4 regions of the Billgrantia tianxiuensis genome follow, and region 3 is predicted to be linked to each of the others. Evidence: predicted binding sites of a transcription regulator. Region 3 holds the regulator's gene; each other region holds the start of a gene.

Region 1 (5,777 bases), 1.6 Mb from region 3:
GACCACGCCTCCGCAGGCTGCCCCTGCGGAGGCGTTTCGTTATCGGGCTAAGAATCCTTCGTTGAAGACAAGCGCCTTCCGCGTCGCACCGCACCGTGCAAGCGCTGGGGGGATGCGCTAATCATGGAGCGAGGCCTATCGATGGCCTGCCATGATTGCCAACAACGAGGGAACGACATGATCCATGACGATAGGCTGGCGTGGCTGGTGCCAGCGGCGTTGATGCTGGGCGGCATCGGCTCGGTTCAGGCGGCAACGCTCGACGATGTTCTGGAGCGCGATCAGGTGCGCTGTGGTGTCAATGCGGCCCAGCCGGGCTTTTCGGCGCTGGACGATGAAGACGTCTACCGGGGCCTGGATACCGATGTTTGCCGGGCCATTGCCGCCGCGGTGCTGGGCGATGCCGAAAAGGTACGATTCGTGCCGCTGAACTCGGTGGAGCGTTTCACGGCGCTGCAATCGAGCGAAGTGGACGTGCTGTCGCGCACCACTACCTGGACGTCGACTCGCGACACGACGCTGGGCATCAATTTCACCGGTGTCAGCTACTACGACGGCCAGGCCTTCATGGTCGCCAGCGACCTGGGAGTGGAAAGCGCCACGGAGCTCGACGGCGCGGCGGTATGCACTCAGTCGGGCACCACCAGTGAGCTCAACCTGGCCGACTACTTCCGCAACCATGGCATGGAGTACGAGCCTGTGGTTTTCGACTCGCCGGAGCAGTCGATAGCGGGCTTCGAGGCCGGGCGCTGTGACGTACTCAGCTCCGACGCGTCCCAGCTTTACGCCCAGCGTATGCAGCTTGCCGACCCTGGGAGCGCCATGGTGCTGCCCGAAGTCATCTCCAAGGAGCCGCTGGGGCCGGCCGTACGCCAGGGCGACGACCAGTGGTTCAATATCGTCAAGTGGTCGCTGTTTGCCATGCTTAACGCCGAGGAGATGGGCGTCACCAGCGAGAACGTCGACGAGATGCTCGACTCCGGGGACCCGGACATCGCCCGCCTGCTGGGCCGCGACGGCAACTACGGCGAAGGCATGGGACTCACTGCCGACTGGGCTTACCGGATCGTCAAGCAAGTGGGCAACTACGGTGAGATGTTCGAACGCAACGTGGGCGCCGGTTCCGATTTCAACATTGCGCGTGGCCAGAATGCTCTTTGGACCGAGGGTGGGCTGCACTATGCGCCACCGGTGCGCTGAGGCATGCCTGGTTGCACCAAGCTGGGGCAACGGTTCAGGCCGGATCGCCTCCGCTGTGAGCGTTGAATAAGAGTTTTGCCTGCACTATCCCTGCCTTGGAACAAACCTTGCTAAGGTGCAGGCACATGCTCCGGCATGCTGCGTTCAAGAACTCCAAACCATCTACGAGGGATCCTACATGCGCGACAACAAGAACAAGTGGGTGCTGCTCACTTCTGCAGCCGCACTGGCTCTGGGTACCGCCTCCCTGGCTTCGGCCAACACCCTGCAGAACACCATCGAGCGTGGCGCTGTGCAGTGTGGTGTGAGTGACGGCCTGCCGGGCTTCTCCGCTCCGGACGATCAGGGCGAATGGCAGGGTCTGGACGTTGACGTCTGCCGCGCCGTGGCGGCGGCGGTGTTCGGCGATGCCGAGGCCGTGCGCTACATCTCGCTGAATGCCGTGGAGCGCTTCACCGCGCTGCAGTCCGGCGAGGTCGACCTGCTCTCGCGCAACACCACCTGGACCACCACCCGCGATACGACCCTGGGCCTCAACTTCGCCGGCGTGAACTTCTACGACGGCATCGGCTTCATGATCAACCGCGATCTTGGCGTCTCCAGCGCCAAGGAACTCGATGGCGCGGCAATCTGCGTTCAGTCCGGCACCACCACCGAGCTCAACGTGGCCGACTACTTCCGTGCCAACGACATGCAGTTCGACCCTATCGTCTTCGATACCTCGGAGCAGACCGTGGGCGGCTATGAGGCCGGACGCTGCGACGTGCTGACCTCCGACACCTCCCAGCTGGCCGCGCTGCGCATCCAGCTCTCCGACCCGGACCAGTCCGTGATCCTGCCGGAAGTCATCTCCAAGGAGCCGCTGGGTCCGGTGGTGCGCCAGGGTGACGACCAGTGGTTCAACATCGTCAAGTGGTCGCTGTTCGCCATGCTCAATGCCGAGGAAATGGGCGTCACCAGCGAGAACGTCGACGAGATGCGCAACTCCGAGGACCCGGACATCGCCCGCCTGCTGGGCCAGGACGGTAACTACGGCGAAGGCATGGGTCTCGACGCCAACTGGGCCTACAACATCATCAGCCAGGTCGGCAACTACGGCGAAAGCTACGAGCGCAACGTGGGCATGGGCTCACCGCTGCAGATCGAGCGCGGCATCAATGCGCTGTGGACCGAAGGCGGCATCCAGTACGCTCCGCCGATTCGCTGATCGTACCGCCCGGGGCATCGCGGGATGCCCCGATCCTCGTACTGCCACGGCCCGGATATCCCCGGGCCGCTGGCGGATACCTGCTTGACGGATCCAGGCGGAGAGTCCCTTCATGTCCGTTCGACCCAAGGCCCATTCGCTGGGCCCAAAACCGCCGTTCTGGCGTGATCGCGCCAAACGTGCGCTGATTTTCCAGGCCCTGCTGATTGCCGCGGTGGTGGTCTTTCTGCTCTACATCATCGGCAATACCCAGGACAACCTGGCGGCGCGCGGCATTACTACCGGCTTCGGCTTCCTGACCAACACCGCCGGCTTCGGCATCGTTCAGAGCCTGATCGACTATTCGTCCCAGAGTACCTACGGTCGTACCTTCGTGGTGGGCCTGCTCAACACGCTGCTGGTTTCTGCGCTGGGCATCATCGCGGCCACCATCATCGGCTTTACCGTCGGGATCGCCCGGTTGTCGCCCAACTGGCTGATCGCCAGGCTGGCCAGCGGTTATATCGAGATATTCCGCAACATTCCCCTGCTGCTGCAGATCTTCTTCTGGTACTTCGCCGTGCTACGCGCCATGCCGTCGGCGCGGGACAGCTATTCGCTGGGTGAGGTGATCTTTCTCAACGTGCGCGGCCTCTACGTGCCGGAGCCGCTGTTCGAGTCGGGGTTCGGCCTGATTCCGCTGGCCTTCGGCGTGGCCATCGTGGCCAGTATCGCCTTGACGATCTGGAACAAGCGGCGCCATGAAGCCACCGGCCAGCGCCTGCCTGCCGGCTGGATCTCCCTGGGGCTGATCGTCGGCTTGCCGTTGCTGGTGCTGTTTGTCACCGGTGTGCCGGTCACCTGGGACGTACCGGAGCTGCGCGGCTTCAACTTCCGTGGTGGCATCACCATCATCCCTGAATTCCTGGCCCTGTGGTTGGCGCTGTCGATCTATACGGCCTCGTTCATCGCTGAGATCGTACGCTCCGGCATCCAGGCGATACCCCACGGCCAGACCGAGGCGGCCCAGGCATTGAGCCTGCCGCAGAACCTGGTGCTGCGCCTGGTGGTGGTGCCTCAGGCCCTGCGCGTGATCATTCCGCCACTGACCAGCCAGTACCTCAACCTGATCAAGAACTCCTCGCTGGCAACGGCCATCGGCTATCCGGATCTGGTCTCGGTGTTTGCCGGTACCACGCTCAACCAGACCGGGCAGGCGATCGAGGTCATCGCCATGACCATGGCGGTCTACCTCACCATCAGCCTGCTGGTGTCGATGTTCATGAACTGGTTCAACGCCCGCGTGGCGCTGGTGGAACGCTAGGAGAGGCGCCATGACGATACAACACAAGATGATAGAGGCGCGTCCGGCACCCAGGAGCACCGTGGGGCCGATAGCCTGGCTGCGTGCCAACCTGTTCAGCGGGCCGGTGAATACCGTATTCACCCTGATCGGGATCTACCTGCTCTACCTGTTGTTGACGCCTACCATCCAGTGGGCCTTCATCAACGCCGACTGGATCGGCACCAGCCGTGACGACTGTTCCCGTGAGGGGGCCTGCTGGGTGTTCGTCAGTGCCCGCTTCACCCAGTTCATCTATGGGCTCTATCCGCGTAGTGAACTCTGGCGGGTCGATGTGACCTTCATCACCTTCGCCGCTCTGATCGCCTGGCTGGCGATTCCGCGGCTGCCGTTCAAGCGCTGGGTGGCACTGGCGACCCTGGTGGCCTTTCCGATATTCGCCTATTTCATGCTCTATGGCGGTCACTTCGGCCTGCCGCAGGTGCCGACCCATCGTTGGGGCGGCCTGATGCTGACCCTGGTGCTGGCCGTGGTGGGCATGGTCGGGGCACTGCCGATCGGTATCCTGCTGGCGCTCGGGCGCCGTTCGCAGATGCCCATCGTCAAGAGCTTCTGCGTGGTGTTCATCGAGTTCTGGCGCGGCGTGCCGTTGATTACGGTGCTGTTCATGGCGTCGGTGATGCTGCCGCTGTTCATGCCAACCGGGGTCAGCGTCGACCGCCTGATCCGGGCCTTTATCGGTATCACGCTATTCCAGAGCGCCTACATGGCCGAGGTCATCCGCGGTGGGTTGCAGGCGATCCCTCGTGGCCAGGAGGAAGCCGCGGCGGCGCTGGGCATGAGCTACTGGATGCGCATGGGCCTGATCGTGCTGCCCCAGGCGCTGAAGATGATGATCCCCGGCATCGTCAACACCTTCATCTCGCTGTTCAAGGACACCACCCTGGTCATGATCATCGGGCTGTTCGACCTGCTGGGCATCGTCCAGGCGGCGCTGTCGGATTCTCGCTGGCTGGGCTTCTCGCTGGAGGGCTACGTGTTCGCCGCGTTCATGTTCTGGGTCTTCTGCTTCAGCATGTCGCGCTACAGCCAGTACCTGGAGCGGAAACTCCACACCGGCCATAAGAGATAGGAATGAGAACAATGACTGAACAGGCAACCCAGGCCGGCACCGAGACCCTCATGGTCGAGATGCGCGGCGTCAACAAGTGGTACGGCGACTTCCATGTGCTGCGCGACATCGATCTGGAGGTCAAGCGCGGCGAGCGGATCGTCATCTGTGGCCCCTCGGGCTCGGGGAAATCGACGCTGATCCGCTGCATCAACCACCTGGAGGAGCACCAGGCCGGCGAGATCGTGGTCGGTGGCGTGCCGCTGACCCAAGACGTCAAGCGCATCGAGCAGATTCGCCGCAGCGTGGGCATGGTGTTCCAGCACTTCAACCTCTTCCCGCACCTGACGGTACTGGAGAACTGTTGCCTCTCGCCGATGTGGGTGCAGAAGAAGCCGCGCCGCGAGGCCGAGGAGCAGGCCATGCGCTATCTCGAGCGGGTGCGTATCGCCGAACAGGCGCGCAAGTACCCGGGACAGCTCTCGGGGGGCAGCAGCAGCGCGTGGCGATCGCCCGTTCGCTGTGCATGCATCCCGACGTGATGCTGTTCGACGAACCGACCTCGGCGCTCGATCCGGAGATGATCAAGGAAGTGCTCGACGTCATGGTGGAGCTGGCGGAGGAGGGCATGACCATGCTCTGCGTGACCCATGAGATGGGCTTTGCCAAGACGGTCGCCGACCGGGTGATCTTCATGGACCAGGGCCAGATCATCGAGGAGAACGCGCCTGAGCCCTTCTTCAACAATCCGCAGTCCGAGCGTACCCAGCTCTTCCTCAGCCAGATCCTGGGCCACTAAAGTGCAGGCTTGCCGGATCCGTAGCTTCTTGCGGATCCGGCACATTCGCATGCTGCCCATACAGCAGCACGCGATTGCGTCCGGCATGCTTGGCGGCATACAGCGCCTGGTCAGCCTGGGCCGTAGCCAGTGCCTGGGCATGACTGGGCTCTTGGTCCGGACACAAGGCGGCGATTCC
Region 2 (5,777 bases), 2.0 Mb from region 3:
ACCTCCTATCCGACGGCGCCGCAGTTCCATGCGGCCTTCGCCGAGGACGACTATCGCGCCGCAGCGGAGCGCAGCAACCGGGTCGCCTCGCCCAAGCCGCTGTCGGTCTACGTGCATATCCCGTTCTGCAAGAGCCTGTGCTACTACTGCGCCTGCAACAAGATCATCACCCACAACACCGAGCGTGCGGCGGAGTATCTCGACTGGCTGAAGCACGAGATCCGTGTGCAGGGCGCGCTGTTCGACGAGAATCGGCGCATGACCCAACTGCACCTGGGCGGCGGTACCCCCACCTACCTGAGCAACGCCCAACTCGGCGAGCTGATGGCGGCCCTCGACGAGGCCTTCCACTTCGCCGAGCCTGCGGCGCGCGAGTTCTCGCTGGAAGTCGATCCACGCACGGTCACGCCAAGCCAGATCCACGAGCTGCACGACCTCGGCTTCAACCGGCTGAGCTTTGGCGTACAGGATTTCGACCCCGACGTGCAGAAGGCGGTCAACCGCGTGCAGAGCGAGGAGCAGGTCATCGAGCTGGTGGCGGCCGCCCGTGAGGCCGGCTTCCAGTCGGTCAGCGTCGACCTGATCTACGGCCTGCCATTGCAGACGGTGGCAAGCTTCGACGCCACCCTGGCGAAGATCATCGCCCTGCGCCCGGATCGTATCGCCGCCTACAGCTATGCCCACCTGCCGGAGCTGTTCAAGGCCCAGCGGCTGATCCGCCCCGAGGACATGCCGCCGCCGGAGCGCAAGCTGGAGCTGTTGGAACTGACCATTCGCCGCCTGACCGCGGCCGGCTACGTCTACATCGGCATGGATCACTTTGCCCTGCCCGACGACGAGCTGACCCTGGCCAAGGAGAACGGCACCCTGCAGCGCAACTTCCAGGGCTACTCCACCCATGCCGACTGCGACATGATCGGGCTGGGCATCACCTCCATCGGCAAGGTCGGCGACAGCTACAGCCAGAACGTCAAGGAGACCGCCCAGTACCAGGCGCGGCTCGAGGCGGGGCGGCTGCCGGTGATGCGCGGCTATCGGCTCAACGATGACGACCGCCTGCGCCGCGACGTGATCAATGCCCTGATGTGCCACGGGCGCATCGACTTCGCTGACATCGAGGTGCGCCACGACATCGTCTTCCGCGACTATTTCGCCGATGCCCTGGGCCAGCTCGAGGAGATGCAGGCCGACGGCCTGCTGTCGATTGACGCCGCCGCCATCGAGGTGCTGCCCGCCGGGCGCCTGATGATGCGCAACATGGCCATGGCCTTTGATGCCTATCTCACACCCAACGAGGGGCGCTTCTCGCGTACGGTATAGGTCTGCCGAGAGGAGTCGAACGAGCGGCGTCCAGTGAACGCCGCTTCCTGCGGTTCGAGCCCTCGCAAGTGGGCCTCGGGATAGGGCGCCGAGGTGAGCTGTGGCCTTCTCGGCTTCACGCCGGTAGGGGCTTGGCGGCCAGCCTGGCAGGGACAGGTAGCGCTGTCTGGCTGGCTTCGACAGTCTGGGGGCGGTACTTGCGCATGATATGGCGTAGTCGCTTCATCACGTTGAGGTTGGCTGACTCCATCCTGGCCAGGGCCTGCATCGCCTCGTCCATCTCGCCAGCCTGGTACATGCGTACGGCTGCAATGGCCTGACGGTGCACCTCGCGATGTGGGAGTTCCAGGGCGCGAAAGTCCTCGTCGTCGCCAAAGTGCATGTCGCCGGCTGCGGCATAGTACCAGCGGCCAAGCGCGCACTGGGTTTCATCGGGCAGCTCGTCGGCGGTGGTGGAGGAGAGCCCCATGAGGATTCGGTACACCTCCAGCTTCACCTCGAGCTCCTCCAGATTGGCCAGCTCCACTTCGCTCAGCATGGCAGAGAAGGTCAGCGCCTGACTGCTTTCCCGGCTCAGTGTCAGCAGCCGTTCGGTGCGTTGCATCACCTGGCTGGCCGCGGCGCTTAGCCGCTCGGTTTCACACGCATTGCGATGCATGGCGGCATCCACCGTGCCGGTCTGGGCGAGAATGCTGCCGGTAAGGCTACTGATCTCCTCGGTGGCTGCTCCGGTACGGGTGGCAAGTTCGCGTACCTCGGTTGCCACCACGGCGAAGCCGCGCCCGGCATCGCCGGCCCGTGCGGCTTCGATGCTGGCATTGAAGGCCAGCAGCGTGGTCTGAAGCGAAATCTCTTCGATCAGGTGAACGAAGTTGCCGATGCTGTCAGCGTCGCCGCGCAGAGAGGTGACCTGCACCGCCGCCTGGCCGATACGCTGGTTTAGGCTGCTCAGCTCCTCGACCATGGCATCCAGGGCCTCCTGGCTCTGCTGCGATTCGCCTGTGGTGTGGTCGGCCACGCGCCGGTTATCGACAAGCAGTCCAGAGAGTTCGGAGAAGGATTCACGCAACGCGGCCAGGGAGTCGCCGAAGCCGGTGAGGTTGGCGAAGAGGTGTCGATGAACTTGGCGCTCGGCCTCGAGCTCCAGGAGTCGAGCTTGCAGCCGGTCCCGCTCCTCACGCAGCGCTTCGCTGTCGCTCGCCTTGGGTTGGGCCTTTTTCCATAGTCGCATGGCGTCTCCTGTCGTCAGGAAGGTCTGGCGCCCGCCGGGGCGGGCGCGGGCAACAAGGCAGGGTTCAACCGGCCCGTTCGAACAGCAGGTTGTTCTCCAGGTGGATGTGCTCCATCAGGTCCTCGCGGAATTCGCGCAGGCCGGTGTAGAGGGCGCGCCAGGTGGTGCAGGCGCCCTTGGGCGGGGTGATGTCGTCGGTGAGCCGCATTACCTGCTCCAGGTTCTCGCCGTGATCGTCGTGCTCGTGGCGCATCACCGCGATCGGCCCCTGGGCCTGGGCGGCCATGCCGTTGCGCAGCATGGGGAACAGGATCTGCTCCTCCTTCTGCATGTGGCTCTCCATTTCCTGGTGAATGACCATCAGCAGGTCGGCCAGCCCGTTGGGGCAGGTGTCGCGATCGCCATGAACCTGCTCCACCCGGCGCGCCATGCGGATCAGCTCGGGCAACTGCTGGCGGTGCACGTCGTGGTAGCGGGTCAGGATATGGTCGATCAGCTCGGCGTTGCTGGCCTCGCGCCAGTCGTGCTGCTCGCTGCTGGCGGCCGGCAGCGCCTCGAGTTCAGCGACCAGCTTGTCGACATGCAGGCCGGCGCGCTCGGCGGCCTGGCGCAGGCTGATGCGCCCACCGCAGCAGAAGTCGATATGGTGGCTATGGAAGATGCGGGTGGCACCGGGAAGCGACAGGGCGATGCGGCCAACGGTCTGTTCCAGCAGGTTCATGCGGCATACCTCGATGATGGATGACACTCTGACAGAGCAATCGCCATGCCACTTTTTCACTCCTTTTTTATCAATGGGTTGCTGTTTGGATGGTAAATTTCACCTTGCTCGGTTAAGGTGATTTCTACCTTGTAAGGTGTTTTTTACCATGCTGGACGATTCTCTCCTCGCCGACCTCACCGCCGACCTGCCCAGTGTCGTGCGCCTGCAGCGTCTGGTACGTACCCTGCGTGAGGGCTTCCGCTGCGGCGCGGTGTGCCTGCTGCGGTTGCAGGATGACGTGCTGGCGCCGGTGGCGGTGGAGGGGCTGGTGCGCGAAGCGTTGGGGCGACGCTTCGAGGTGGCCCGTCATCCGCGTCTTGCCGCCATTCTCACGAGCCGCCGCTCGACCCTGTTCCCGCCGGACTCCAGCCTGCCCGACCCCTACGACGGCCTGGTCGAGCAGCAGCCGGGAGAGCCGCTGCACGTGCACGATTGCATGGGTATCAGCCTGCACGTCGAAGGGGAGCCGTGGGGCGTGCTGACCCTGGACGCCCTGGTGGCAGGTACCTTTGACGAGGCTGCACGCACGGCGCTGGAGCGCTACGCACTGCTGGTCGAGGCTGCGGTACGCGTCTCGCGCCTGGAACAGGAAGTGCGCGCGCTGCGCATGGCGAACCACGGCGTGATCCCGCATGCCGAGCCGGGCGAGGGTGGCGAAATTCTCGGCCATAGCACCGGGCTGCAGCGCCTGCTGAACGAACTCGACGTGGTGGCGGAATCCGACCTGCCGGTGCTGCTGATGGGCGAGACCGGGGTGGGCAAGGAGCTGTTCGCCCGGCGTCTGCACCAGCGCTCGCCACGGCGCGAGCAGCCATTGGTGCAGGTCAACTGTGCGGCACTGCCCGAGACCCTGGCCGAGAGTGAGCTGTTTGGCCACGTGAAAGGGGCCTTCTCCGGTGCCACGGCGGATCGTGCGGGCCGCTTCGAGGCCGCCGACGGTGGCACCCTGTTCCTCGACGAGGTGGGCGAGCTGCCGCTGGCAATCCAGGCCAAGCTGCTGCGTGCGCTGCAGAACGGCGAGGTGCAGCGCCTGGGCGAGGATACCCCGCGCCGGGTCGATGTGCGCATCATTGCCGCCACCAACCGCCGGCTGGCCGACGGCGTGCGCGAAGGCCACTTTCGTGCCGATCTCTATCACCGGTTGTCGGTCTATCCGGTGGCGATCCCACCGCTGCGCGAGCGCGACAGTGACGTGCTGGTGCTGGCCGGTCACTTTCTCGAGATCAACCGTGCCCGGCTCGGCGTGCGCAGCCTGCGCCTGGCGCCGGCGGCCGAGGCGGCGCTGCTGGCCTACGCCTGGCCGGGCAACGTGCGTGAACTCGAGCACGTCATCAGCCGGGCGGCGATCAAGGCGCTGGGGCATGGCGCCCGGCGCGACGATATCGTTACCCTCGAGCCGGAGTGGCTCGACCTGTCTTATGGCGAAACGTTGAAGGGCGAAACGTTGAAAGCCAGTCGCGACGAATCCGCTGTCCCTGGTGTGGAGCCGAGTGTGGCAACGAACGACATCGAGCCGCTGCGCAGCCAGGTCGAATCCGCGCAGCGGCGGGCGATTCGCCAGGCCTTGGCGGCGAGCGGCGACAACTGGGCGAATGCCGCCCGGAGGCTTGCCGTTGACCCCAGCAACCTTCACAAGTTGGCACGTCGCTTGGGGATCAAGTAGTTATCGGATTGCAAGCGTTAGCGTTAAAAATAAAACCCAGATATGGTGCTTGATCCCCTAGACTTGGCTATATATGGTAGCCAAGGCCCCGGTTGGGGGCATTGGCACAGGCTTGACGCATATCAGTGCAGGCAGGCGGCGTCGAGCTTAGGATGATCGGTTTCATGGCCACCTGGCCGCACCGAATCCATGGGTTCGCTTCACCGGAGAGTCGCTATGCTTCCTCTTTCTCTGTCGCGCTTGCCACGCCCCCCGGCCCCGACTCGACTGATTCGTGCCATCGATCCCCGCGTGCCGCTTGCGGTGAAGCGTCAACTGATCGAGCCGCTGCTCAACCGTACCTTCGCCGAGCCTCTGGCAGAGGGCGAGTTCGATGTGCTCGAAGGGCGGCGCATCTCGCTGCACATCGAGGACCTGGGCGTGGCGCTGACGCTGACCCTCGATGCGGAGCGCTTCCGGCTCAGCCCGGAGGCGGGCGAAGCCACCATCCGCGGCGGCTGGCGCGAGTTCCTGTGCCTGGCGACCCGGCGCGAGGATCCCGACGCGCTGTTCTTCCAGCGCCGGCTGGTGATCGAGGGCGATACCGAGCTCGGCCTGATGGTCAAGAACCTGCTCGACAGCCGCGAGGAGGGCCTGGCCCAGGGCCGGCTCGGGGAATGGCTGGCACGCTTCGAGCGCATGGCGCGCCAGGAACGTTGAACGATTTGAACTTTTGACCCTGACTGGAGATCCCTGCATGAGTACTTCCACCAAGGCCGTCAAGACATCCCACGAGGTGCCTATGCAAGCGCCCTCACGCG
Region 3 (5,777 bases):
GACCGTGGCCGGCTCATGAGCTGAATGGGCGCTTTACGCTTTCCCCATTAAGTTATCGGGAATGAGCGAGCGATGGCCAGGCCAGGCGAAGCCCGACGGCACTGCGAAGAGGGCTTCAACACCGCATGGCCGAGCGCAGCCATTCCCCTAGTTATCCTCTTCGAAGCGGGCCTCGAACAGAGCCTCGATGGCCTCCAGGGCCGCTTCGGCATCCTCTCCTGCGGCGCTGACCTCGAGTTCGGTGCCGCAGGGTGCGCCCAGCATCAGCAACGCCATGATGTTGTTGGCATCGGCCTGCTGGGGGCCCCGGCTGACGATGATACGTGCATTGAAGGGCTGGCAGCACTGCACCAGCTTGGTGGCAGCGCGAGCGTGCAGGCCGCGTTTGTTGGTCAGGATCAGCTTGCGGCAGGGCACGCTACGATTCCTTGTGGTCAGGCGTCTCGGCGGTCGGCTCCTGTGTGGCGGTGACCGGCGTATGGATACCGAGTTCGCGATGACGCAGGCGCACGTCCGGCTGCTGCTGTGCCAAGTGGTGCGCGAGACGTTCGGCGAGATAGACAGAGCGGTGCTGGCCACCGGTGCAACCGATGGCGACGGTAAGGTAGCTGCGGTGAGAATCGCGATACGCCGGTAGCCAGCGTTCGACCCAGGCGATGATATCGTCGAGCATTTGCTGAACCAGCGGGTACTGCTCCAGGAATTCCACGATGCTGGGCTCCCTGCCGGTGGCTGAGCGCAGGCGGGGGTCCCAATAAGGATTGGGCAGGCAGCGCGCATCGAAGACGATGTCGGCATCGAGCGGCACGCCGCCCTTGAAGCCGAACGATTCCACGGTCAGGGTCAACTGGTCGGCGCGATGGCTGGCCACCTGCTCGGTGATACGGCCGCGAAGGTCGTGCACCGACAGCCGCGAAGTGTCGATGATCAGGTCTGCCAGGTTGCGAATGTCGCTCAACGTGGCGTCTTCCGACTCGATGGCTTCACCCAGGGTCATGTCGCGGCCACGGGTCAGGGGGTGGCGACGCCGGGTGGCGGAGTAGCGCTCGTGCAGGATCTTGGCATCGGTCGTCAGGTAGACGATCTGGCAGTCGACCTGCTTGGCGCGCAGCTCTTCCAGCAGCCGCGGGAAACGTTCCAGGGCATGAGGCAGGTTGCGTGCATCGATGCTGACGGCGATGGAAGTCTGGATCGTAGGGGAGTTACGTAGCTCATCGACCAGCGACCCGAGCAGCATCGCCGGCAGGTTGTCGATGGCATAGTAGCCAATGTCCTCGAGCGCTTGCAGTGCGATCGATTTGCCAGAGCCGGAACGGCCGCTGATGATCACAAGCTGCATGAGGGTTCTCCTGATCAGGGGCTGGCCGAACGGCGTAACGAAAAATTCAGGCCGAGGACTGTCGTCGTATCGCTTCGATGAGACGCTCGTGGAGTTCGCGCTGGCTCTCGCATTTGCGCAGCCGTGCACGTGTGTCGGCATCGTTCATCACGCTGGCCACCTGGCTCAGCAGCGACAGGTGGGTGTCGTCGGCCTCCTCGGGTACCAGCAGTACGAAGACGAGATCGACCGGTTCGCCGTCGATGGCGTCAAAATCGATGGGCTCCGCCAGTTTGAGAAAAGCCGCCACGGGGCTATGGCAGTGTGGGCTACGGGCATGGGGAATGGCGACGCCATTGCCGATGCCAGTGCTACCCAGCCTCTCGCGGCCGACCAGCCGGCTGAAGACTTCCTGGCTGTCGAGGCTCGGAGTGTTCTGCGCAATGAAGGTGCTGAAGAACTCCAGCACCCTCTTCTTGCTGCCTCCCGGAACGTCGAACAGCGCGCGTTCCGGGGGCAGGATGGTTTCCAGTGTCATGGCAACTCAGCGAATGCCGGCGCCCTGGGCGCGCGCCTGGGCTTTTTCCTTGTGTTTGACCAGTTGACGGTCGAGCTTGTCGGTCAAGGCATCGATAGCGGCGTACATGTCGGGATCGGAAGCTTCGGCATGCAGGTCGGCGCCGGCGGCATGTATCGTACAGGCGGCTTGTTGGCGTTCCTTCTCGATCGAGAGCGTGACCTGCACGTTGGTAATGTTGTCATAGTGGCGTTGGACGCGGTTCAGCTTCTCGCTCACGTAGTCACGCAGTGAATCGGTCAGCTCTACATGATGGCCGGTGATGTTGACTTGCATGACAAGCTCCTTCGTCCTTCGGGTGGTAGCTCGATTGTAACCCTTTTTACTGCCCTGCAAACCCCCTCGAGCCGCCGAGATTGTCTGGCGTCAACGTTACGTGGAGGCCTCAGCGAAAACGCTTGCGCTCGCTCGAGGAGGGAATCCCCAAGGCCTCACGATACTTGGCAACGGTGCGGCGTGCCACCTGAATCCCGTCGTCTGCGAGCAATTCCACCAGGCGGCTGTCGGAGAGCGGCTTGCGTGGCGGCTCATCGGCGATCAGCTTGCGAATGCGGGCGCGAATCGCCGTGCTGGAGTGGGCGTCGCCATCGCCGTTGCCGCCGACATGGCTGGAGAAGAAGTACTTGAGTTCGAACACACCGCGTGGCGTGTGGATGAACTTTTGTGTGGTCACGCGAGAGATGGTCGACTCATGCATCTCGACGGCCTGAGCGATATCGGCCAGCACCAGGGGCTTCATGGCTTCCTCGCCCTGCTCGAGGAACTCGATCTGGCGCGCCATGATTTCGCGGCCCACCCGTAGCAGGGTGTCATTGCGGCTCGCCAGGCTCTTCATCAGCCAGCGCGCCTCCTGCAGGTGATCCTTGAGAAACTGATTGTCCTGACTCTTGTCGGCGCGGCGCACCAGGGCAACGTAGTCGGGTTGGATGCGCAACCGGGGCAGGGCGTCGGCGTTCAGCTCGACACGCCAGCCGGACTCGTCATGATAGGCAACCAGATCCGGCGTGACGTAGCTGCTGCCGACCTCGGCATAGGCGCTGCCCGGGCGGGGGTTCAGCGAACGGACCAGGGCGATGACCTCGTCCAAGGCTTCGTCGTCCAACCCCAATCGGCGCTTGAGCAGGCGGCGATCGTCGGCGGCCAGGGCTTCGAGAAACTGGCGCACCAGGCGGCGGGTCTGGGGTAGCAGGGGCGTGTCGTCGGGCAGGGTGGCTAGCTGCAGCATCAGGCACTCGCGCAAGTCGCGGGAGAATACCCCGGTAGGCTCGAACTGCTGCAGTCGCAGCAATACCTGCTCGACTTCCCGTACGGTCAGGCCGTCGAGGCCCTGCTGGCGCAGTCCGTCGCGGATCTCCTCCAGTGTCTGGGCCAGGTAACCGGCACCATCGACGGCATCGATCAAGCTCTCGGCGATAATGTGCTGGCGCTCGCTCAGGTCGGTCATCGCCAGTTGCCAGACCAGGTGTCCGGCCAGGGTCTGCTCCGAGGCCTGACGCTCGAAGTCGGGGCCTTCGCCAGTGACACCCGAGCCGCTGCCATGATCGGGGTAGGTATCGGTCCAGTCGCTGTCGGTCGACAGCTCGTTGGGTATTTCGCTGGCCCAGTCTTCGCTTTGGGCTTCGCTGACGGCCTGTTCACCAAAGCCGTCGTCGAGCTCCAGCATGGGGTTGGATTCCAGCGCCTGTTGGATCTCCTGGCGCAGGTCGAGAGTCGAAAGCTGCAGCAGGGCGATGGCCTGCTGCAGCTGGGGAGTCATGGTCAGCTGGGTGCCGACACGCAGTTGCAAAGATGCTTTCATGGCCATGAGAATACGGGGCTCATTTGCCGGAAAACTCTACCCTAGACCGGCGTGCGATGACTTGCAAGCGAAATAACTGCAATAAGCATGCCATCGGCAATATTCATGCCTTTTGAGTAACTTTTAATTTAAATCATAGTGTTGCCGGGGTGGTTGGGGTTTAGAGCCGGAAATCCTCTCCCAGGTAGACTTCTCGTACCCGCTTGTTGGCGAGAATGGCCGCAGCGTCCCCTTCGGCGATGATCTGGCCGTCGCCGACGATATAGGCCGAATCGCAGATATCGAGCGTTTCGCGAACGTTGTGGTCGGTGATCAGGACACCGATGTTGCGTGCCTTGAGCTGACGGATGATGCCCTTGATCTCGCCCACCGAGATCGGGTCGACCCCGGCAAAGGGTTCATCGAGCAGAATGAACGCCGGTTCGGTGGCCAGGGCGCGGGCGATCTCGACACGTCGGCGTTCGCCGCCGGACAGGCTCATGCCCAGGTTGTCGCGAATGTGGGTGACGTGGAAGTCCTCCAGCAGGCGTTCGAGCCGCTCGTGCCGCCCGTGGCGGTCGAGGTCCTTGCGCGTCTCGAGGATGGCCATGATGTTGTCGGCCACCGACAGCTTGCGGAAAATCGAAGCTTCCTGCGGCAGGTAGCCGATACCAGCCTGGGCACGCTCGTGCATCGCGCTGTGCGAGAGGTCCTGGTCATCGATGTGGACTTCGCCAGCATCCGCTTTCACTAGCCCGACGATCATGTAGAACGAAGTCGTCTTGCCGGCCCCGTTGGGGCCGAGCAGGCCGACCACGCAGCCCTGCTCGATGGAGAGGCTGATGTCGTGTACCACGCGGCGGCGTTTGTAGCTCTTGGCCAGGTGCCGGGCATGCAGGGTCTTCATTGGCATCTCAGCGCTCCGGCTGCAGGGTCATGCGGATACGCTGGCGCCCCTCGACGCCTTCGCTTTCGGCACGGGCCTGGACGACGCGGCGATCGAGGAAGTACTCGAGATAGCCGCCGTCGAAGGTATCGCCGCCCTGGTGCAGTTCGGCGCGGTCGATCAGTTCCACCCGTCGTTCGGCCACATGATAGATAATGGTGCGCCCCCAGCCGCGTACCACGGGCTGCTCGGGATCGGGCTGCTGTTCGATGTAGGCGCGTTCGCCGCGTGCCGTGGCACGCGAGAGTTCGCCGGCAGCATTGCGTTGGAACTCCACCCGGTCGCCGGTCAGGCGCATGCTGCCCTGGCGAATATCGACATCGCCGGTGTAGACCGCCGTGCCGGCACGGTCGTCCAGGTCGAGCCGGTCGGCCTCCACTTCGATGGGCTGGTCGGCATCGCGCTGCTGCGCCATGGCCGAGCCGGCTACCCACGCCATGCCAACCAGCGCCAGGGTGAGCAGCGTTCGGGCGGTTGGGAGCTTGCATCGCTTCATGGCGTGAAATCCTCTAGGTTGACGGCTTCGGCGGCCTGCCCCGGCTGGGCCCCTTCCGGGGGTGGTGGCCGCGCACATTGTCGGTCAAACGCGCCCGGTTGTCATGGATCCAGGCATCGAAGCGCTCGCCGCGCATGCGCTGCGGCGGTTGCTGCAGCAGGGCGGGCGTATCGCTCCAGGCGTGTCCTACGTTGGAGTCGAAGTGCAGGATATCGGTGTCGAGCTGCCAGCGCTCCTCGGGGGCAAGGAGTCGAGCCTCGCCAGTGAGCGTCAGCGGGTTGCCGCTGGGGCCGAGCCGTCCTTCGGTGGCGTTGGCGATCCACAGTCGGCCCTCGCGGTCGATCAGGTGGGCCAGCGGCGTGACGGCGCGGGTGACGTCGTCATGAGGCGTGTGTACCAATCTAGGGCTCTCCAGGCGTTGATGAGCCCTGCCGCTGGCATCGAAGCGGGTCAGTTGCGCCTGCTCCAGGTAGTAGTCAGGCTCGCCGGCTTCGTCCGTGGGCACCGGGCCCGGCGCCGGCGCTTGCCAAGGGTCCAGCCAGGCGATTAAGCCGCCCAGGGCGACCAGCAGCAGGAAAAGCCAGACACGAAATGAGGGGCGCGGCAACCGGCGCAGCATATCCAGGTGGCCTCAGCGCTTGCCGTGGAGGTAGGTGTCGATCA
Region 4 (5,777 bases), 1.8 Mb from region 3:
GTAGAGGAAGCGCAGTACCTCCTGGCGGTAGTGGTTGTAGCGCGGGTCATCGGCCAAGGCGATACGGTCGCGGGGGCGAGGCAGGTCGATGTCGAGTACCTCGCCGATGCGCGCCGAGGGGCCGTTGGTCATCATCACGATGCGATCCGAGAGCAGCACCGCCTCGTCGACGTCGTGGGTGATCATGATCATGGTGTTGCCCAGCTCGTCCTGGATGCGCATCACCTCCTCCTGCAGGTGGGCGCGGGTCAGGGCATCGAGCGCGCCGAAGGGTTCGTCGAGCAGCAGCACCTTGGGCTCCATGGCGAGTGCCCGGGCAATGCCCACGCGCTGCTTCATGCCGCCGGAGATCTCCGCCGGGCGCTTGTCCAGCGCATGCCCCATGCCGACCATCTCCAGGTTCTTGATGATCCACTCGTGACGCTCGGCCTTGCTCTTGGTGCGTGCGCAGGTCTTGTTCACCGCCAGCGCCACGTTCTCGTAGACGGTGAGCCAGGGCAGCAGTGAGTGGTTCTGGAATACCACGCTGCGTTCCGGCCCCGGTGAGTTGACCTCCTTGCCGTCGAGGATCACCGCGCCGGAAGTGGACTCGATGAGTCCGGCGACGATGTTGAGCAGGGTCGACTTGCCGCAGCCGGAGTGGCCGATGATGGAGATGTACTCGCCGCGTTCCACGGCGAGGTCGATGCCCTTGAGAACCTGACTCTCCACGCCCTTGGCGGTGAACGTCATGTCGACGTTCTCGATGCTTAGATAGTGGTTGCTCATGTTCCTGTTCCTCAGCCTTGGGCGGTGCCGCGGGTGACGCGGTTGCCGATGAAGGCGACCAGGCGGTCGAGGGCGAAGCCGACGATGCCGACGTAGATCAGCGCCAGCACGATGTCGCTGATCATCGAGGCGTTCCAGGCGTCCCAGATGAAGAAACCGATGCCCACGCCGCCGATCAGCATCTCGGCGGCGACGATGGCCAGCCAGGAGAGGCCGACACCGATGCGCAGCCCGAGAAGATGTAGGGAGCGGCGGCAGGCAGCATGATGCGGGTGAAATACTCCATGCCGTTGAGACGCAGCACCCGGGCCACGTTGCGGTAGTCCTCGGGAATGTTGCGGATGCCCACCGAGGTGTTGATGATGATTGGCCAGATCGCGGTGATGAAGATGACGAAGATCGCCGAGGGATTGCTGTCCTGGAAGCCGGCCAGCGAGATCGGCAACCAGGCCAGCGGCGGCACGGTGCGCAGCACCTGGAATACCGGATCGAGGCCGCGCATGGCCCAGGTAGACTGGCCCACCAGTACGCCGAGGCCAATGCCGGCCGCCACGGCCAGGGAGTAGCCGTAGGCCACCCGCTCGAGGCTGGCGAGTATCTGCCAGGCCATGCCTACGTCGTTGCCGCCGTAGTCGTAGAAGGGATTGGCGATCAAGTCCCAGGTGTCGCGCAGCATCTGCGATGGAGCCGGCAGGCTGGCTCCCGGGGTTGAGCAGAGGATCTCCCACAGGGCCAGCAGCAGGCCGATGATCACCACCGGCGGCAGGACTCGCTGGCTGAACAGCTGGCCCGCCCGCTGGACGTGGCCGGACCAGGCGGTACTCGCGACCCGTGGCTCGCGCTCGTGACTCTGCATGCTTTTCATGCTCGTTCTCCTTGCCTCAGGCGAGGCGCTTGATCGCCAGGCTGTCGAGATAGGCCTGGGGATTCTCGGGGTCGAAGGTCGTCCCGTCGAAGAAGGTCTCGATACCGCGTGAGGAGGCGTCGGGGATGTCGGCGCCGTCCACGCCGAGGGCCGCGGCGGCCTCGCGCCATAGCTCCTCGCGGTTGACCTGGCGGATCAGCGTCTGGCTGTCGAAGTCGGCCGGCAGGTAGCCCCAGCGCTGGTTCTCGGTCAGGAACCACAAATCGTGACTCTGGAAGGGATAGGAGGCGAAGTCGCTCCAGTAGCGCATCTGGTGCGGGCTGTCTTCGACGATGCGGCCGGTGCCGTAGTCGAAGTTGCCCTTCATGCGCTCGACGATGTCCTCGTAGGGGGCGTTGATCCAGCGCCGCCGAGAGCAAATACGCGCCACTTCCTCCTTGTTCTGCGGTTCCTCGCAGAACATCTGCGCCTCCATGATGGCCATCAGCAGCGCCCGGGTGGCGTTGGGATTGGCCTCGACGTAGTCGGCGCGCATTGCAAAGGCTTTCTCCGGATGGTTGTGCCACAGCTCGCTGGTGGTCAGGGCGGTATAGCCGATGCCCTGGTGGATGAGCTGCTCGTTCCAAGGCTCGCATACGCAGAAGGTGTCCATGCTGCCCACGCGCATGTTGGCCACCATCTGGGCAGGGGGCACCACGATGGTGGAGATGTCGCCGTTGGGATCGATGCCCGCCGCCGCCATCCAGTAGCGGATCCACAGGTCGTGGGTGCCGCCGGGGAAGGTCATGGCGGCGCGCACCTCGTTACCGGCAGCGCGCTTGTCGGCAAGCGCCTGACGGAACTCGCCGGCATCGACACCGACCTCGAGGTCGAGATACTCCTGGGCCACGGAGATGCACTGTCCTCCGAGATTGAGGCGCGCCAGGATATGCATCGGCACCGGCACGTTGTTGGGCGTCATGGCACCGCTGGCGATCAGGTAGGGCATGGGCGTGAGGATGTGGCCGCCGTCGATGCCGTTGCGCTGCGAACCCAGTACCAGGTTGTCGCGGGTGGTGCCCCAGGAGGATTGCTTGAGCACCTCCACGTCGGTCATGCCGTGAGCGGCGAAGAAGCCCTTCTCCAGTGCGACGAACAGCGGGGCGGCATCGGTCAGGGCGATGAAGCCTAGCTTGGCCGAGGTGGTTTCCGGCCGTCCGCTGGCCAGGGCCCAGCTGGCGGGCAGGCTGCCGAGCACGGCCGAGCCCCCGAGGACGGTTGCACTTTGCTTGAGAAAACGGCGCCGATCGAGCGAGTGTCCCTTGTTGGTCTTGTTCATTGTATGGCTCCCAGGAGGAAGGATCCGGCGACAAAAAACGGCGCCTGCCCCGATTCGCATGACATCGTCACGGGAACCTGGGCAGACGCCGTTGTCTGGTCCGAGGGCTGCTTGAAAGCGCTGAACCGTCATTGACTCAGCGGACGATCAGGCTTTGCAGCTTGGATGCCATGGCGTTAAATTCGTATTGTTATTTCAATTAAAACAAATAGTTACTGTATATTGAATGATGTCGATCAAATCGTTTCGGTGATCGCCGGGCGCCGAGAAGGTGCGCAGCGCTTGTGCGGTGCACCATAAAGCGCCCACTCAGTTGGTTGTGCGATCCGCATGCCGTTCCTCTGCGGGAAGCTCCTCTGTGGAAAGTTTCTCTATGGAAAGTTTCTCTATGGAAGGCTCCTCTGCGGAAGGCTTCAGAATGTCGGCCAGCCCCAGTACGGTCTGGGCGATCTCGGCCATGCTCTTGCTCTGGTCCATGGCCATCTTGCGCAGGAAAGCGTAGGCCTGCTCTTCGCTCATCTGCTGGTGGGCCATGATCAATCCCTTGGCGCGCTCGATCAGCTTGCGCTCACGCAGCGCTCGGCGGGTGCTCTCCAGTTCATCGCTCAGAGCCTGCAGGCGGCTCGCCTGGGCGCACATCAGTTCCACCAGTGAACGGTTCAGCGAGGAACCCACGACCCGGGCGGTCACTTCGCCCAGCTCATGGCTGCCGCTGCCGTCGAACAGTTCTACCAGCTGCTGGCAGACGGCCGGCGTGGCATTGTTCAACTCACGGCTCAGTTCGTCGTGACGTGTCAGGCTGCGGCGCGCGTCGAGGGTCTTGGTCAGACACAGATTCGACAGCTCGCCGATCAGGAAGGCTTCCACTCGCTGAATGGCGTCGATGCGGCGTGTGGTCAGCTCATACCAGGTCTCGCCCAGGGTGCTGGCGCTCTGTTGCAGGGGCGTATCGCCACAGGCCAGTTCGCGCAACTGCTGGATGCCGGCCAGGGTGCGGCCGGGCATTTCGAGCTGCCAGCACTCGCGTCCCGCCGCCGTGGTGAACTCGAGGCAGGTATCGAAGCAGCGCTGCTGGGCATCGATCAGATGCAGCAGCAGTTGCCGGTGAGCGTCGTCGAAGTTGCCCGAAGTGAAACCGGAGGCGCCGCAGGCGCGCTCCTGGCCGGCCAGCTCCTTGCCCTGCATGAGGTGAAAGATGGCCACCAGTGCCAGGGTGATCTCAGGATCGCCGGCGGTATCGGCGACTTCGAATACCACCGAGAGCAGGGCGCTGATCAGCTGATTGTAGGCCTGTGTCGCGCCGTCGGGGCTGGTCTCAAGGGCTCCGATGGCGTCGCGCAAACCCGCCTGACCGTCGAGGGCATGCCAGACATGGGCGATGCGCCTGAGCAGACGGGCCGTGGTGGCAGGGCGCCCGGCACTGTCGCCCAGGGCATCGAGGCGCACGCGCAGGGCCTGTTCGGTCGCCTGGCTCTCTGCGATGCGCTCGCGGCGCCGCTCGGCGAAGCGCTGTCCCTGCGACGCCAGGTAGACGTTCGAGGCACCACGTTCCTTCTGCAGGGCATGGACGAAGCGGCTCACGTCACCGACGATATCGCAGGCCGCAGTGAGGTGTTCGAGATCGTCGATCTCGCAGCGTTTGGCGGTCAGAAGCAGGCGCTCGGCAGGCGTCATGGTCAATCCTCTCATACACGAGGAACGCCGCCTGCGAGGGCGGCATCAGAACGGGACAGGGCCCGGCAGCCAGGCTGCCGGGCGGCATGCGTTCAGCGCAGAGAGAGTGCGCCGGCGCCGGTATCCTCTCCCACGGCATCGCGATAAGCCTGTGCCTCGACGGCCTCCACCTCGTCGCTGAAGCGCACCAGCAGCGCACAGGAGGCCAGCACCAGCACGACCAGGCCGAGGTAGAACAGCCCCTGCTGGTAGGTGATCGCTTCGCTGCGGAACAGGAAGGCGGCGGCCACCGCACCCACGTTGCCGCCGGCGCCGACGATACCGGCCACCGCACCCAGGGCCTTCTTGTTGATGAACGGCACCACGCCGTAGGTGGCTCCCTCGGCCATCTGCACGAACAGGCTGAACACCAGCATGATGCCGATGGCATACGAGAGCACGTGCATCTGCGAGAAGGCGACCAGGGCGATACCCTCGCAGATCAGCGCAATGAACAACCAGCGCACGCGGCCCTTGAGTCCACCGTTGCGGGCGAAGAGGTCGGAGAACACGCCGCCCAGGGTGCGGGCGAAGACGTTCATCAGCCCGAACAGGCCGGCAATCATGCCGGCGGTCGCCAGCGTCAGGTCGAAGTTGTCGAAGAAGTAGATGGCGGCAATGTTGTTGATGGTCAGCTCGACGCCGAAGCAGATCGCATAGACCACGAACAGCGCCCATACGCGGATGTCCTTGGCTGCGGCGAGGAAGCTCTTGGCCGCCCCGTTGTCGCCGCTGGCTTCGGGCAATTCGCCCTTGGCGCGCAGTTCGCTGAAGTTGCCGTTCGGCGCGTCCTGGGTGAATAGCCAGTAACCGATACCGGTGACGAACATCACCACGCCCGGCACCACCATGGCCAGCCGCCAGCCCAGCGTCTCGCTGACGCCGAGCATCAGCAGGCCGGAGAAGATCAGCGGCATCACGATCTGGGTGGTGCCGCCGCCCAGGTTGCCCCAGCCGGCACTGGTGGCGTTGGCCGTGCCCACCACGTTGGGGGCGAACATCATGGTGGTGTGGTACTGGGTGATGACAAAGGAGGCGCCGATGGCACCGATCGCCAGGCGCGCCAGCAGGAAGGTCTCGAAGCTGTTGGCGAAACCGATGCTCATCACCGGG

The links. The regulator sigma-54, encoded in region 3, starts transcription at its own class of promoters, with help from an activator protein. The targets are predictions, from matches to a motif close to TGGCACNNNNNTTGCTNT.
Region 1: the regulator sigma-54 is predicted to act here: its motif matches at 1,297-1,314, upstream of EKK97_RS22705 (amino acid ABC transporter substrate-binding protein).
Region 2: the regulator sigma-54 is predicted to act here: its motif matches at 3,306-3,323, upstream of ytfE (iron-sulfur cluster repair protein YtfE).
Region 4: the regulator sigma-54 is predicted to act here: its motif matches at 3,105-3,122, upstream of EKK97_RS06660 (CmpA/NrtA family ABC transporter substrate-binding protein).

What each region holds. Positions count from the first base shown of each region.
Region 1 is NZ_CP035042.1:4,834,949-4,840,725, reverse strand. It holds gene EKK97_RS22710 (amino acid ABC transporter substrate-binding protein) at 178-1,200, shown strand; gene EKK97_RS22705 (amino acid ABC transporter substrate-binding protein) at 1,379-2,407, shown strand; gene EKK97_RS22700 (amino acid ABC transporter permease) at 2,520-3,710, shown strand; gene EKK97_RS22695 (amino acid ABC transporter permease) at 3,721-4,821, shown strand; partial or broken gene EKK97_RS22690 (amino acid ABC transporter ATP-binding protein) at 4,872-5,599, shown strand; gene EKK97_RS22685 (sensor domain-containing diguanylate cyclase) at 5,577-5,777, opposite strand, start outside.
Region 2 is NZ_CP035042.1:193,065-198,841, forward strand. It holds gene hemN (oxygen-independent coproporphyrinogen III oxidase) at 1-1,320, shown strand, start outside; gene EKK97_RS25245 (methyl-accepting chemotaxis protein) at 1,436-2,551, opposite strand; gene ytfE (iron-sulfur cluster repair protein YtfE) at 2,616-3,272, opposite strand; gene norR (nitric oxide reductase transcriptional regulator NorR) at 3,421-4,977, shown strand; gene ubiT (ubiquinone anaerobic biosynthesis accessory factor UbiT) at 5,194-5,676, shown strand; gene EKK97_RS00925 (adenosylcobalamin-dependent ribonucleoside-diphosphate reductase) at 5,714-5,777, shown strand, end outside.
Region 3 is NZ_CP035042.1:3,206,517-3,212,293, reverse strand. It holds gene pmbA (metalloprotease PmbA) at 1-19, shown strand, start outside; gene EKK97_RS15050 (HPr family phosphocarrier protein) at 148-417, opposite strand; gene rapZ (RNase adapter RapZ) at 419-1,339, opposite strand; gene ptsN (PTS IIA-like nitrogen regulatory protein PtsN) at 1,386-1,856, opposite strand; gene hpf (ribosome hibernation-promoting factor, HPF/YfiA family) at 1,863-2,171, opposite strand; gene EKK97_RS15030 (RNA polymerase factor sigma-54) at 2,281-3,699, opposite strand; gene lptB (LPS export ABC transporter ATP-binding protein) at 3,854-4,579, opposite strand; gene lptA (lipopolysaccharide transport periplasmic protein LptA) at 4,587-5,114, opposite strand; gene lptC (LPS export ABC transporter periplasmic protein LptC) at 5,128-5,733, opposite strand; gene EKK97_RS15010 (KdsC family phosphatase) at 5,746-5,777, opposite strand, start outside.
Region 4 is NZ_CP035042.1:1,402,994-1,408,770, forward strand. It holds gene EKK97_RS06650 (ABC transporter ATP-binding protein) at 1-768, opposite strand, end outside; gene EKK97_RS24380 (ABC transporter permease) at 780-950, opposite strand; gene ntrB (nitrate ABC transporter permease) at 944-1,633, opposite strand; gene EKK97_RS06660 (CmpA/NrtA family ABC transporter substrate-binding protein) at 1,650-2,951, opposite strand; gene EKK97_RS06665 (nitrate regulatory protein) at 3,261-4,625, opposite strand; partial or broken gene EKK97_RS06670 (NarK family nitrate/nitrite MFS transporter) at 4,718-5,777, opposite strand, start outside.